2 regions of the Paenibacillus sp. J14 genome follow, and region 1 is predicted to be linked to the other one. Evidence: riboswitches for the same ligand, from Rfam matches in the RefSeq annotation. Region 1 holds a riboswitch; the other holds the start of a gene.
What was found. Region 1 has a riboswitch for FMN ahead of M891_RS0113535 (DMT family transporter). Riboswitches for the same ligand answer to the same signal wherever they lie in the genome.
Positions count from the first base shown of each region.

Region 2: linked by a shared signal. The riboswitch ahead of ribD (bifunctional diaminohydroxyphosphoribosylaminopyrimidine deaminase/5-amino-6-(5-phosphoribosylamino)uracil reductase RibD) and the one ahead of M891_RS0113535 (DMT family transporter) in region 1 are both predicted to bind FMN.

Region 1 covers NZ_JADQ01000033.1:5,587-11,496, reverse strand. Annotated here, with positions in the region: gene M891_RS0113550 (methionine ABC transporter permease) at 1-263, shown strand, start outside; gene M891_RS0113545 (MetQ/NlpA family ABC transporter substrate-binding protein) at 281-1,150, shown strand; gene M891_RS0113540 (LysM peptidoglycan-binding domain-containing protein) at 1,259-2,545, shown strand; FMN riboswitch at 2,652-2,808, shown strand; gene M891_RS0113535 (DMT family transporter) at 2,943-3,959, shown strand; gene M891_RS0113530 (GGDEF domain-containing protein) at 4,127-5,302, shown strand; gene M891_RS0113525 (glycoside hydrolase family 52 protein) at 5,360-5,910, opposite strand, start outside.
Region 2 covers NZ_JADQ01000014.1:37,410-43,319, reverse strand. Annotated here, with positions in the region: gene M891_RS0107265 (spore germination protein) at 1-572, shown strand, start outside; gene lysA (diaminopimelate decarboxylase) at 685-2,013, shown strand; gene M891_RS0107255 (peptidylprolyl isomerase) at 2,155-2,592, shown strand; gene tlp (small acid-soluble spore protein Tlp) at 2,663-2,890, opposite strand; FMN riboswitch at 3,078-3,241, shown strand; gene ribD (bifunctional diaminohydroxyphosphoribosylaminopyrimidine deaminase/5-amino-6-(5-phosphoribosylamino)uracil reductase RibD) at 3,535-4,656, shown strand; gene ribE (riboflavin synthase) at 4,656-5,330, shown strand; gene M891_RS0107235 (bifunctional 3,4-dihydroxy-2-butanone-4-phosphate synthase/GTP cyclohydrolase II) at 5,401-5,910, shown strand, end outside.

The DNA.
Region 1 (5,910 bases):
TGCAGATCATCACGAAATTTTTGTATGTTGAAGCCCGTTCCGGCCTGGTGCTGGGATTAACCTCCTCGACGATCAGCTTCATTTCCTATTCGACGGTGATGGGTGTGGTTGGCGGCGGAGGGGTTGGCGATTTTGCCATCCGTTACGGTTATCAACGGTTCGAAACCGAGCTGATGGCTGTGGTGATTGTGCTGATGGTTATTTTGGTACAAGGAATTCAATTTATAGGAAATGCGTTGTCCCGATGGTTGGATAAACGCTGACAATGGAGGGAGAAACCATGCTAAAAACAGGAAAATGGATCATGTCGCTCGTAGTTCTGATGTTGGTGCTGAGCGCTTGCGGCAATAACAGCAATACCTCGAATAACGGAACAGGTGTGGAAGCACCGGCAGCGGCAGAGACGGAGACGACAGAGAACGGAACTACAGAAACCACACTGAAAGTAGCTTCGCTGATTCCACCGATGACGGACATTCTGGAACTGATCAAACCGCAGCTGAAGGAAGAGGGCATCAACTTGGAAGTTGTGATCTTGTCGGACAATGTGCAGCCCAATGATGCACTGGCGAACAAGGAAGTGGATGCGAACTTCTTCCAGCATGTCCCTTGGATGGAGGAGTACAATAAAAACAAAAACGCGAACCTCGTACCGGTTCAGCCGGTGTATCATGCGGTATACGGCGCTTATTCCAAACGGTATAAATCGATGGAAGAGCTCCCGGATGGAGCAACGATTGTTATCGCCAATGACGCGTCTAACGGTGGACGCTCCCTTGACATGCTGGACAAAGCCGGCGTGATTAAATTGAAGGAAGGCGTAGGGATTAACGGGACTGTTGCAGATATCGTAGAGAACAAACATAACTATAAATTCGAGGAAGTTGACCTGCTCATGTTGGCCCGGATGCTGGACGATGCCGATTTGGTGCTGATGACACCGGCTTATGCCAGCCCGCTGGGACTTACACCGAAGAAGGATGCTTTGCTGACGGAAACCATCGAATCGGCATTTGCCATCACTTTGGTGGCTCGTGAGGATAACCGCGATTCCGAGCCGATTCAGAAGCTGGCAAAGGCGATTTCTAGTCCAGAGGTCAAGCAGTTCCTCGAGGACAACTACGACGAGATTGCGCTTCCGGCGTTTTAATTTAGTGCCCTGGCACGAATCTTGGTATAGTACCTGCTGATCGGAATAGGTCAAACTTCCCTCCTCATAGGATGATGTTAGCATGATCCATATGGAGGAGGGGAGTCGATGCAGGTTCATATCGTCCAGCCGGGGCAAACGACATATCGTATCGCACAATCCTATGGCATACCTTATGAAGATATCGTTGAAGCTAATGAATTGCCGAATCCGGAGAGGCTCGTGGTTGGACAAACCTTGGTCATCCCGAACGTCGGCAACTATTATTGGGTCCGGCCTGGGGACAGCTTATGGTCGATCGCTCAACGATTTGGATTAAGTTATCATGAGTTGGCCCGCGTGAATGCCATCAGCGTAGATCAACCCCTTTCGATCGGGTTTCGGCTGTACATTCCGCCGCGGCCGCGAAGAAGAGCGGAGTTTAACGCTTATGTAGAGCCGCGCGGCGGAACGGTCTCTGCAGCGCTGGAGGAAAGTGCGCGGGAAACCGCGCGATATCTGACCTACCTGGCTCCGTTCAGCTTCCTAGCGCAACGGGACGGCTCGCTTCGAGAGCCGCCGCTCAATCAGTTTCCGGAAATTGCTCGGGCAAACCGGGTTGTCCTGATGATGGTGATCACGAATCAGGAGAACGACCAGTTTAGCGATGAGCTTGGCCGGATCTTGCTCAATGATATCCCGATTCAAGATCGGTTTCTGGACAACATCGTCACGACCGCAAACCGATACGGATTTCGGGATATTCATTTCGATTTCGAGTTTTTGCGGCCCGAAGACCGCGAGGCATACAACGCCTTCTTGCGTAAAGCCAAAGCGCGATTCGCGGAGCAGGGCTGGCTGATGTCGACTGCTTTAGCGCCAAAGACCAGTGCCGATCAGAAAGGGAAATGGTATGAAGGGCATGATTACCGGGCCCACGGTGAAATCGCCGATTTTGTTGTGATCATGACCTATGAATGGGGCTACAGCGGTGGACCGGCTCAGGCAGTGTCGCCGATTGGTCCTGTCCGCCGGGTACTTGAATATGCGCTGACGGAAATGCCGGGCTCCAAGATCATGATGGGGCAAAACCTATACGGGTATGACTGGACGTTGCCATTTGTGGAGGGAAGCTCCGCAAGGGCGATTAGTCCGCAGCAGGCGATTCAAATTGCCGCGCGGCATGGCGTCGCCATTCAATACAGCGAGCGGGATCAGGCACCTTTTTTCCAATATTGGGATGCGGAAGGTCGGGAGCATGAAGTTTGGTTTGAGGATGCTCGCTCGATTCAAGCGAAGTTTGACCTGATCAAGGAGTTAGGGCTGCGCGGAATGAGTTATTGGAAGCTGGGTTTAAGTTTTCCGCAAAATTGGCTGCTGCTCGAAGACAATTTCGAGGTGGTCAAGCGGGGATAAAGATGAATTGTTGGGACATGATCAGGCTTTGTGATTTTTGCAACAGAGTCGCTTGACAACCTGCGTTATGATAGAAACAACTTAAGTAATCCAAAATTAAATGAATAGAGATCTTCGGGGTAGGGTGAAATTCCCGACCGGCGGTGAGGTTTCGGCAAGAGGGAACCGCAGCCCGCGACTCGCAGATGGCCTTCACGGCCCGAAGCGACTGACTTGGTGAGAATCCAAGGCCGACGGTAAAGTCCGGATGGGAGGAGATCAATGAAGCTGAAGTTTGAATCAGGGACCTGCCATGGTCGCCTGCCAAGCTTATTTGGTCAGCCCCCGCAAAGCCTTTAGGAAGGTCGATGCGGGGGTTTTCTACGTAGACCCTCTATTCAAGAAGGGGACAGACACCATGGAGAAAGTCAAAGTAAGCAGTGGTATCCAAATTTCTGCTGGATTGAATGCAGGGGCACTTACGGGCGCATCCGGTCAGATTCAGCACTCGCCCAGAACGGCTCAAGCACGCAAATCGCGCAGCGGTTTCTGGCTTGTCGTGTTGGGTGCAGCATTGTGGGGCGTAGACCCGTTGTTTCGGGTGATCCTGCTGAAGTCGCTGACCTCGGCGCAAATCGTATTGATTGAGCATCTGATTATCGCGCTTTTTGCCATCCCGGTCTTATGGAAAAACCGCACCGAGCTTAAAGGGCTTGGTTGGCGTCAAGGGGGCGCGCTGCTATTTATTTCGTGGGGCGGTTCGGCCATCGCCACGATTCTGTTTACGTTGGCCTTGTCAAGCGGTGACCTGAATGCAGTCCTGCTGCTGCAAAAAATGCAGCCGCTGTTTGCCATCTTGCTGGCCGGATTGCTGCTTAAAGAGAAGCTGCCGCGCCACTTTTTCGGATATCTGCTTATCGCGTTGCTTGGAACGTATTTGCTGACCTTCGGGTTTACGATGCCGATTGGGCATTGGAGCGATTTCGTGCAGATCGGCAGCCTGCTCTCATTAGGGGCAGCCGCCTTGTGGGGCGGATCCACGGTAATGGGGCGGTTGATGGTCGGGACGATGAAATATGAGACAGTGACATCGTTGCGGTTTATTTTGGCGTTGCCGCTGTTGCTGGCGATCACTTGGAATGAAGGGGCTGCATGGAGCCTGCCGACCGGCACCTCGCAAATTGCTGCATTTTCCCTCAATATGCTTGGACAAGCGTTGTTGCCAGGCCTGCTAAGCTTGCTCGTCTATTACAAGGGGCTGACCACAACCAAAGCGTCGGTCGCGACTCTGGCGGAGCTAAGCTTCCCAATGGTTGGCGTTCTGATTAACTGGATTGCGTTCCAGCAATTGATTACAGTCGCCCAAGCCTGTGGGTTCGTGCTGATATGGGGCACGTTATTCCTGATCTCCCGCCAGGGAGATACCAACCACTAATTTTGCAAAACGATGAAATAGCGGGGATCTCCTCCTGTTTGACAGGAAGGAAATCCTCGTTTTTTTTCATTCTCTGCATCCTCTTTGGCGAAATTTGTTATATGATAAGAAAAAGTATCAAATAAGGATGAAGATTATTTCGTGGGATGGAGACGGTGGAAAGTTTCATGTTGGATCTAAAATTAGATATGGGAACGGAATTCGTATTGCTCGTATTGGGCCATCTTCTGACCATCATTCTCTTTAGTGCATACAAGTTCCGTAATTCCAAACAGTCAGTGATGGACGTGTTTTATGCCGCCAAATGGCTGCAGGCTGTAACCTGGGGTTTGTTTATATTATCGGAAAATACACCGGGCATGGCCGTGCTCACAGCGGCGAATTTGTTTTTACTGCTGGGGGCTGCCTCTGAAATGGTTGCATTGCTGCAAGTGACTGACGGATTTAGCACCAAAGCGAGGAGGTTCTACGTATATTGGACCGCAGCGGGTATGACAGCCTACCTGTTGGTTGTTCTCCTGCATAATACCGCTTCACTTCGCATTGCTGTCGTCTCCTTCTCTATCGCGGTGATGCTGGCGATCCCTGCCGTTCGGTTAGTGTCATCGTCCTTGAATTCCTCATTGTCCCAGCTGATAGGTTACATGTACCTCACAATCGCGATTGTCTTGACCGCTCGCACCCCGCTGGCTTTCTTCAGTCTCGGATTGGTGGACATGATGAACCCCGGCGTCTATCAAACGTTAACCTTCCTGGCTTTGTATGCGCTTTTAATGCTGGGGAACATGGGCTTCTTCCTTCTCTCCAAGGAGCGGACGGACCGGGAGTTGATGAGATTGGCCAGCTATGACGATCTGACTGGTGCGTTGAACCGGCGGGCCTTTATGCACCATACCCAGCAGACCTTGCGGCAATGCCGGAGGGTGGGGATCCCGGCCTCGTTTATTCTGATCGATGTGGACCATTTTAAGACGATTAATGACTCCTTTGGTCATCATATCGGAGACGAGCTGCTGCAGGAATTCGCCGGGAAGGTCCATCCTCGACTGCGGGAGGGGGATTTGTTTGGGCGGTATGGCGGAGATGAATTCGCGATCTTCCTTCCGGGAGCGGACGAGCAGGCCTCGGATGAGTTCGCTGAAAATCTGCGTGCCGCTGTGCTGGAGAGTCAGAGAAATCGCGGGCGCCTGGACACTAGACCCGAGTATACCATCAGCATTGGTGTGGTCACTGTTCCCGCAGGCTCGGATGTGCCGTTGCAGGAGTTGTTTAAATCCAGCGATGAAGCATTGTATCAAGCCAAGCATGCTGGCCGTAACCAGGCCGCACGTAGCGGAGCATAACAGCGAAAGGCCGGGCCCATAAGGGACCAGCCTTTTTTTGGTTGTGTGCAAGCGGGATCAGTTCTCGTCCAGCCACAAAATTGCTGTAACCCCGCGCGGATAATACCGACTTCCGCAGATGACACCGGCCATCATCTGGTCGCTCCAGCTCCAGTAGGCATTCTTCTCGGAAGTCAGCCAGCCCACATGTGCTGCATCGGCAGCTTGACCTCGTTCGTCCCACGGAAGACCCAAGATCCGGCGGGCGATGAACTGGCAGAGATAAATTTTACTTAGCCAGGAGTTGTTGCTCGTTGAGGACAACTTCCAACCGCCGTCCTCGAACAGGCAGATGCCCGGCTGCAGCACTGTGTTCAGGTGCGTGGACAGCGCTGCGATATATGCGCCGAATCGACCGTTTGGATCCAGCGCTTCTTCGCAGCCGGTGTAGAGCGGGTAGATAAGACCCTCGATCGCAGGGATGATCTTCGAGTCATTGTTCTCTTGAATGACCGCTGGAATGTAACCGCCCGGCAGCATATGAGAAGTAATCGTGGCAGCACACAAATCGGCTTGGCGTCCGGCCAGCGCAGCCGCCGTTTCGCGGCCATTGTCACGAAGCAGCTTCT
Region 2 (5,910 bases), on a different contig from region 1:
TTCTGCTGCCCATTTGGCTGCTGATCGTTGTTCATCCCGAGTTCAAACCGGCGGGGCTTGCCTTTATCGGACCTCAGGAACAAGGTAAAATCCCTCTTATTGCCCAATTCCTATTAGTCGAGTTTGGTGTTGATTTGATGCGGATGGCGGCTGTGCACACGCCAACGCCGCTGGCCTCCGCGATGGGCTTGATCGCTGCGATCTTGATCGGCGATATCGCCGTACAGACGGGGTTATTCGTCAACGAGGTTGTTCTTTACATGGCGGTAGCGGCTATCGGGATGTTTGCAACGCCAAGCTATGAGCTGGGGCTGGCCAATCGGATCGTGCGGCTCGCATTGCTTGTGGCCGTGGCGATATTCGGCGCACCTGGGTTTGTAGTAGGGGTTACGGCGTTTATCGTATGGCTGACCCTGCGCCGCTCGAATAATTCGTCCTACTTGTGGCCGTTTATACCTTTTAATGCAAAGGCGATGGCTGGGGTAATATTCCGCGTTCCAGTCTTGACCTCCAAGCAAAGACCGTCCTCCAACAAACCGCGGGACAACACGCGAATGCCGGGCAAAAAGTGAGGCCTGGGCTTGTTTAACAAATAACACAAATGATAATCCGAAAAATCCATTTTTCAGTTTCCCGGTTGTTTGCTATACTGGTGTAAAATTGTGAAAGTGGAGGACTGCATAGATGTATTTACACGGTACCAGCAAAATTAATGCAAAAGGCCATCTCGAAATCGGCGGCTGTGATACGGTCGAGTTGAAGCAAACCTATGGAACGCCGCTGTATGTCGTAGATGAAGCTCTTGTGCGGCAAAGATGCCGTGAATATATGGATGCTTTCCGTGCATCGGGCCTGTCTTTCCAGGTCGCTTATGCCAGCAAAGCATTCTGCGTCATGGCGATGTGCCGGCTGGCCGAGGAGGAGGGCTTGTCCCTGGATGTTGTCTCCGAGGGTGAATTGTATACGGCCCTTCAAGCGGGATTTCCTGCGCAGCGAATCCATTTTCATGGCAACAACAAGACGCCAGATGAATTGGAGATGGCAATTTCCGCCGGGATTGGCTGTTTCGTAGCGGACAATTTTACGGAGTTGCATATGCTGCAGGCGCTTGCCGCTGAGAAAGGCGTTACGGTGAATGTCCTGCTGCGCGTAACACCAGGGGTGGAAGCCCATACGCATGAATATATTTCAACGGGTCAGACGGACTCGAAGTTCGGGTTTGATATCGGCAACGGTTCGGCATTGGAAGCCGTTGATTTGGCTAACCGCAGCTTGAATTTGCAATTGCTTGGCGTGCATTCGCATATCGGCTCGCAAATTTTTGAGGTGGAAGGGTTCCAGTTGGCCGTTGAGCGTGTTGCGGCTTTTGCAATGCAGGTGAAGGATCAGCTTGGTGTGACCTTCAAGGTGGTTAACCTAGGTGGCGGCTTTGGCATTCGTTATACGGAAGGCGACACGCCGTTGAAGGTGTCTGATTACGTAGGAGCGATTACGGATGCAGTGAAACGGGAGTTCGCGAATTATCCGCAGCTTCCGGAAATTTGGGTTGAACCGGGTCGGAGCATCGTTGGTGATGCCGGCACAACGCTGTATACGGTAGGTACAAGCAAGGATATCCCTGGCGTGCGTAAATATGTGGCCGTTGATGGTGGGATGACGGACAACCCACGTCCGGCGCTGTACGGTTCGAAATATGAGGCAATGTTAGCCAACCGCGCCAACGATGCCAATGAGGAGACCGTGTCGATCGCCGGTAAATGCTGCGAAAGCGGCGATATGCTGATTTGGGACGTAGAGCTGCCGAAGGTGAACAGCGGCGATCTGCTCGCCGTATCTTGCACCGGTGCGTACAACTACGCGATGGCCAGCAACTACAACCGGATTCGTCGTCCGGCCGTCGTATTCGTGCAAGACGGACGCAGTGATCTCGTCGTGAAGCGCGAGTCGTTGCAGGATCTGCTCGCTTGTGACGTGATTCCAGAACGGATTGCGAAGCAGCCATCGCTGAAATAAGCAGGAACTTATGTAACAGCAAGGCCTGAGAGGGAGCGAATTGTCGTTTCCTATCAGGCTTTGTTTTGCTTGTATGCGGATTTTCTAGTAAACTGTAAGAGGTTTGTCCTAGACGTTGATGAAGAAGGGTGTGTATACGATATGAAAAAAGGTAAAATCGTTTTGGAAAAAGGCGGAGAAGTCGAAATTCAGTTCCTGCCTGAAGAAGCTCCTGGAACGGTCGCAAACTTTGAGAAGCTGGCCAACTCCGGATTTTATAACGGACTTACGTTCCATCGCGTGATCCCAGGGTTTGTTGCACAAGGCGGCTGCCCGATCGGCAACGGCACAGGCGGCCCAGGGTATACGATCAAATGCGAAACGGATACCAATGTGACGAAGCATGAGCGCGGGGTATTATCGATGGCCCATGCCGGCAAAGACACCGGCGGCAGCCAGTTCTTTATCGTCTATGAACCGCAGCCGCATTTGGACGGCGTGCATACCGTTTTCGGTAAAGTGACATCGGGGATGGAGTACGTGGATCAAATTCGTCCCGGGGATAAAATGAAAGAAGTTACCGTCTGGGACGAAGCTTAATTTAATTCGCAAACTTAAAAGGGCCCTCGCTATGCCAAGTTGGCATGAGCGGGGCCCCTTTTTCGTTGGTTTAGGAATTTCTTTGGTGGGCGGCTTCGTCTTTCACTTCTTCACGGAAGCCCTCGATGGCGCGCAGTCGTTTCTCGTTCTTCTCCTCGATTTGCTGCTTCTCCTGAGGGGAGATTTCATCAGCATGCTCGCTGAGATAATCTTGTCCTTCACGGAAGTTCTTAATCGTGTTTTGGATGTTGCGTTGAATCTTTTCCACATTGTCGGAGCGATTATCCGGTTTTGCCACGTTCATTCCTCCTGAGAAATAGAATTGGTTATCGATATCGTTCTTAAGGTTGGCTCTTTGGGCCAGTTTTTATGCACTCTGCAAGAACCGCGAGGAAGAAGGGGATTGGTGCTGTGACAGGTGTGCTTGATTTTTTACAAAATTAGTGCTAACATTCGTCTTGCAGTCATGCAAAATCTAATAATTAGCAATCCTTCGGGGCAGGGTGAAATTCCCTACCGACGGTGATGGCTCATTGGACGGTCCGTTCGATGAAGCACAAGTCCGTGACCCGCAGTGCTTACGTAAGCATGCGGCTGAGCCGGTGAGATTCCGGGACCGACAGTATAGTCTGGATGGGAGAAGGAAACGCGAGAGCACATACGTTATTTTATTTGCGAAGGTGTTCGTACCTAAAGAGCTTCAAACGATCAAGTTATATTTTTCACATACCTTGGGTGGTGAAGAGTCTTGACGTTGCCAAGCTTTCGTTTTGGTCTATTTGTCGTTTTGTACGATTTTAGGGTCGTGTTTTGGCGACAGTGGGTAGACGAAAGTGCTCTTTTTGATAGGCGTAAAACTACTCTCATGTTCAGCCCTGCCGGATTGCGGCAGGGTTGTTTTTGTATTCTTCGCTTCACGGATTGGCGTAAGGAGGACCGCGGATGAAGGTGATTGACGACGAATATTACATGGCGCTGGCGTTAGATATGGCGGAGCGCGCACAAGGACAAACCGGGACCAATCCAGTCGTTGGTGCCGTTGTCGTGAAGGATGGGGCCTTGGTTGGGCTGGGCACGCACTTGAAGCGGGGGACTCCGCATGCCGAGGTACATGCCTTGAACATGGCCGATTCCCAAGCAGAAGGGAGCACCGTATATGTCACCTTAGAGCCTTGCAGCCATCACGGACTGACCCCGCCTTGTGCCAAGCGATTGATTCAGGAGAAGGTGCGGCGCGTCGTAGTTGCCTGTGAAGATCCGAATCCGCTGGTTGCCGGCAAAGGCATTGAAATGCTGCGTGCTGCCGGAATTGAAGTTGAAGTGGGTGTGTTGCGTGAACGAGCTTTGAAGCTGAATCGCCGCTTTATTAAGTTCATCACGAGAGGCATGCCTTATGTGACGATCAAATCCGCCAGCACGCTGGATGGGAAGCTTGCAAGCCGGACAGGGGACAGCAAGTGGATTTCCAATGAGAAAGCGAGAGAAATCGTCCACTCGATGCGCCATCAACACCAAGCCATAATGGTGGGCGTTTCGACGATCCTGGCGGATGATCCGCAGTTGACTACCCGATTATCCGTTCCGGGGCTGTCGCCCATTCGCATCATTGCGGATTCAACGCTCCGCATTCCTGAGACGGCCCAAGTCCTGCGGGACGGGCAATCTCCCACTTGGATTGTGACGACGGAACAGGCCGATCCGGACAAGGTTGAACGCCTCACTCGCCTTGGGGCGGAAGTTCTCCGCTGCGGCAGCGGCCCGCAGGTTGATCTGCGGAATGCGCTTGTTCAAATCGGTCAACGCGGGATATCTTCTATCCTCGTTGAAGGTGGCGGACGACTTAACGGTTCGCTGCTGGAACAACAACTGGTGGATGAGATCGTACTTTTCCTAGCCCCTAAGCTGATTGGAGGCGTGGATGCCCCTGCAAGTTTTAACTTCGCCGGATATGATCTCATGCGGGATGCGGTGACCTTGCGCGACATGGAAGTCGAACAAATCGGGGATAATGTGTGCATCAGAGGAGTACCGGTCTGGGTGCAGGTGAAGGAGGGAGATCACTAATGTTTACAGGACTTGTGGAAGAAATCGGCACTATGAAATCGATCAGCCGCAAAGGGGAAGCGATGATTCTGAACATTGCGGCAAAGGTAGTTACCGAAGGCATTAAGCTGGGTGACAGCATCTCAGTGAACGGCGTCTGCTTGACCGCCACGTCGTTTGATGCTTCCTCCTTCTCGGTTGACGTGATGCCGCAGACGTTCCGCAACACCAATCTGAAGGACTTGAAACCCGGCAGCCGTGTGAATTTGGAGCGGGCCATGGCGGCGAATGGACGCTTCGGTGGACATATCGTACAGGGTCATGTCGACGGCGTCGGCACGATTGTTGGTACGAGTCAGGATCAGAATGCGGTTGTGTTTGAAATTCGACCAAGCAAGCCTTCCTTATTCAAATACATTATTCCTAAAGGCTCCATCGCCGTGGATGGCATCAGCTTAACGGTGGTCGAAGCGGAAGGCGGGACGTTTACGGTATCTATCATCCCGCATACGTTAGCCGAGACGGTGCTCGCCTTTAAGCGGGCAGGAGATACAGTGAATCTCGAATGCGATGTGCTGGGAAAATACGTGGATCATCTCCTCAAGTACGGCAGAGGCGGCCAAGATACGGATGAAGCGAGCGGCGGCGAGTCGGGAATTAATCTCCCGTTTCTGGCTGCGAACGGATTCGTGTGAACCTACGAAATAACGTCTCTAAGTTCCGTTACATCGGACGATCAACATTTATTTTAAGGAGGGGAATGTGATGAGTGACATTGTATTAGACCGGGTCGAGGAAGCAATTTACGAACTAATGCGCGGGAAGGTCGTTATTGTCGTCGACGACGAAGACCGGGAGAATGAAGGAGATTTCGTGGCACTTGCGGAAAAGGCGACGCCCGAAGTGATTAACTTCATGATCACGCAAGGCCGCGGACTGGTCTGCCTGCCGATTACAGCGGAACGGGCAGAAGAGTTGGATTTGCAGCCGATGGTGGCGCAAAATACGGATAATCACGGGACGGCGTTCACCGTCTCCATTGACCATAAAGATACAACGACGGGGATCTCGGCATATGAGCGGTCGTTAACGGTAAAGGCGATCATGGATCCCAATGCCAAGCCGTCGGACTTCCGCCGTCCAGGACATATGTTCCCGCTAATCGCCAAGAAAGGCGGCGTGCTGCGCCGCGCTGGACATACGGAAGCCGCGGTTGATCTGGCCCGGATGTGCGGGGCCTATCCTGCTGGCGTCATTTGCGAGGTTATTAAGGAA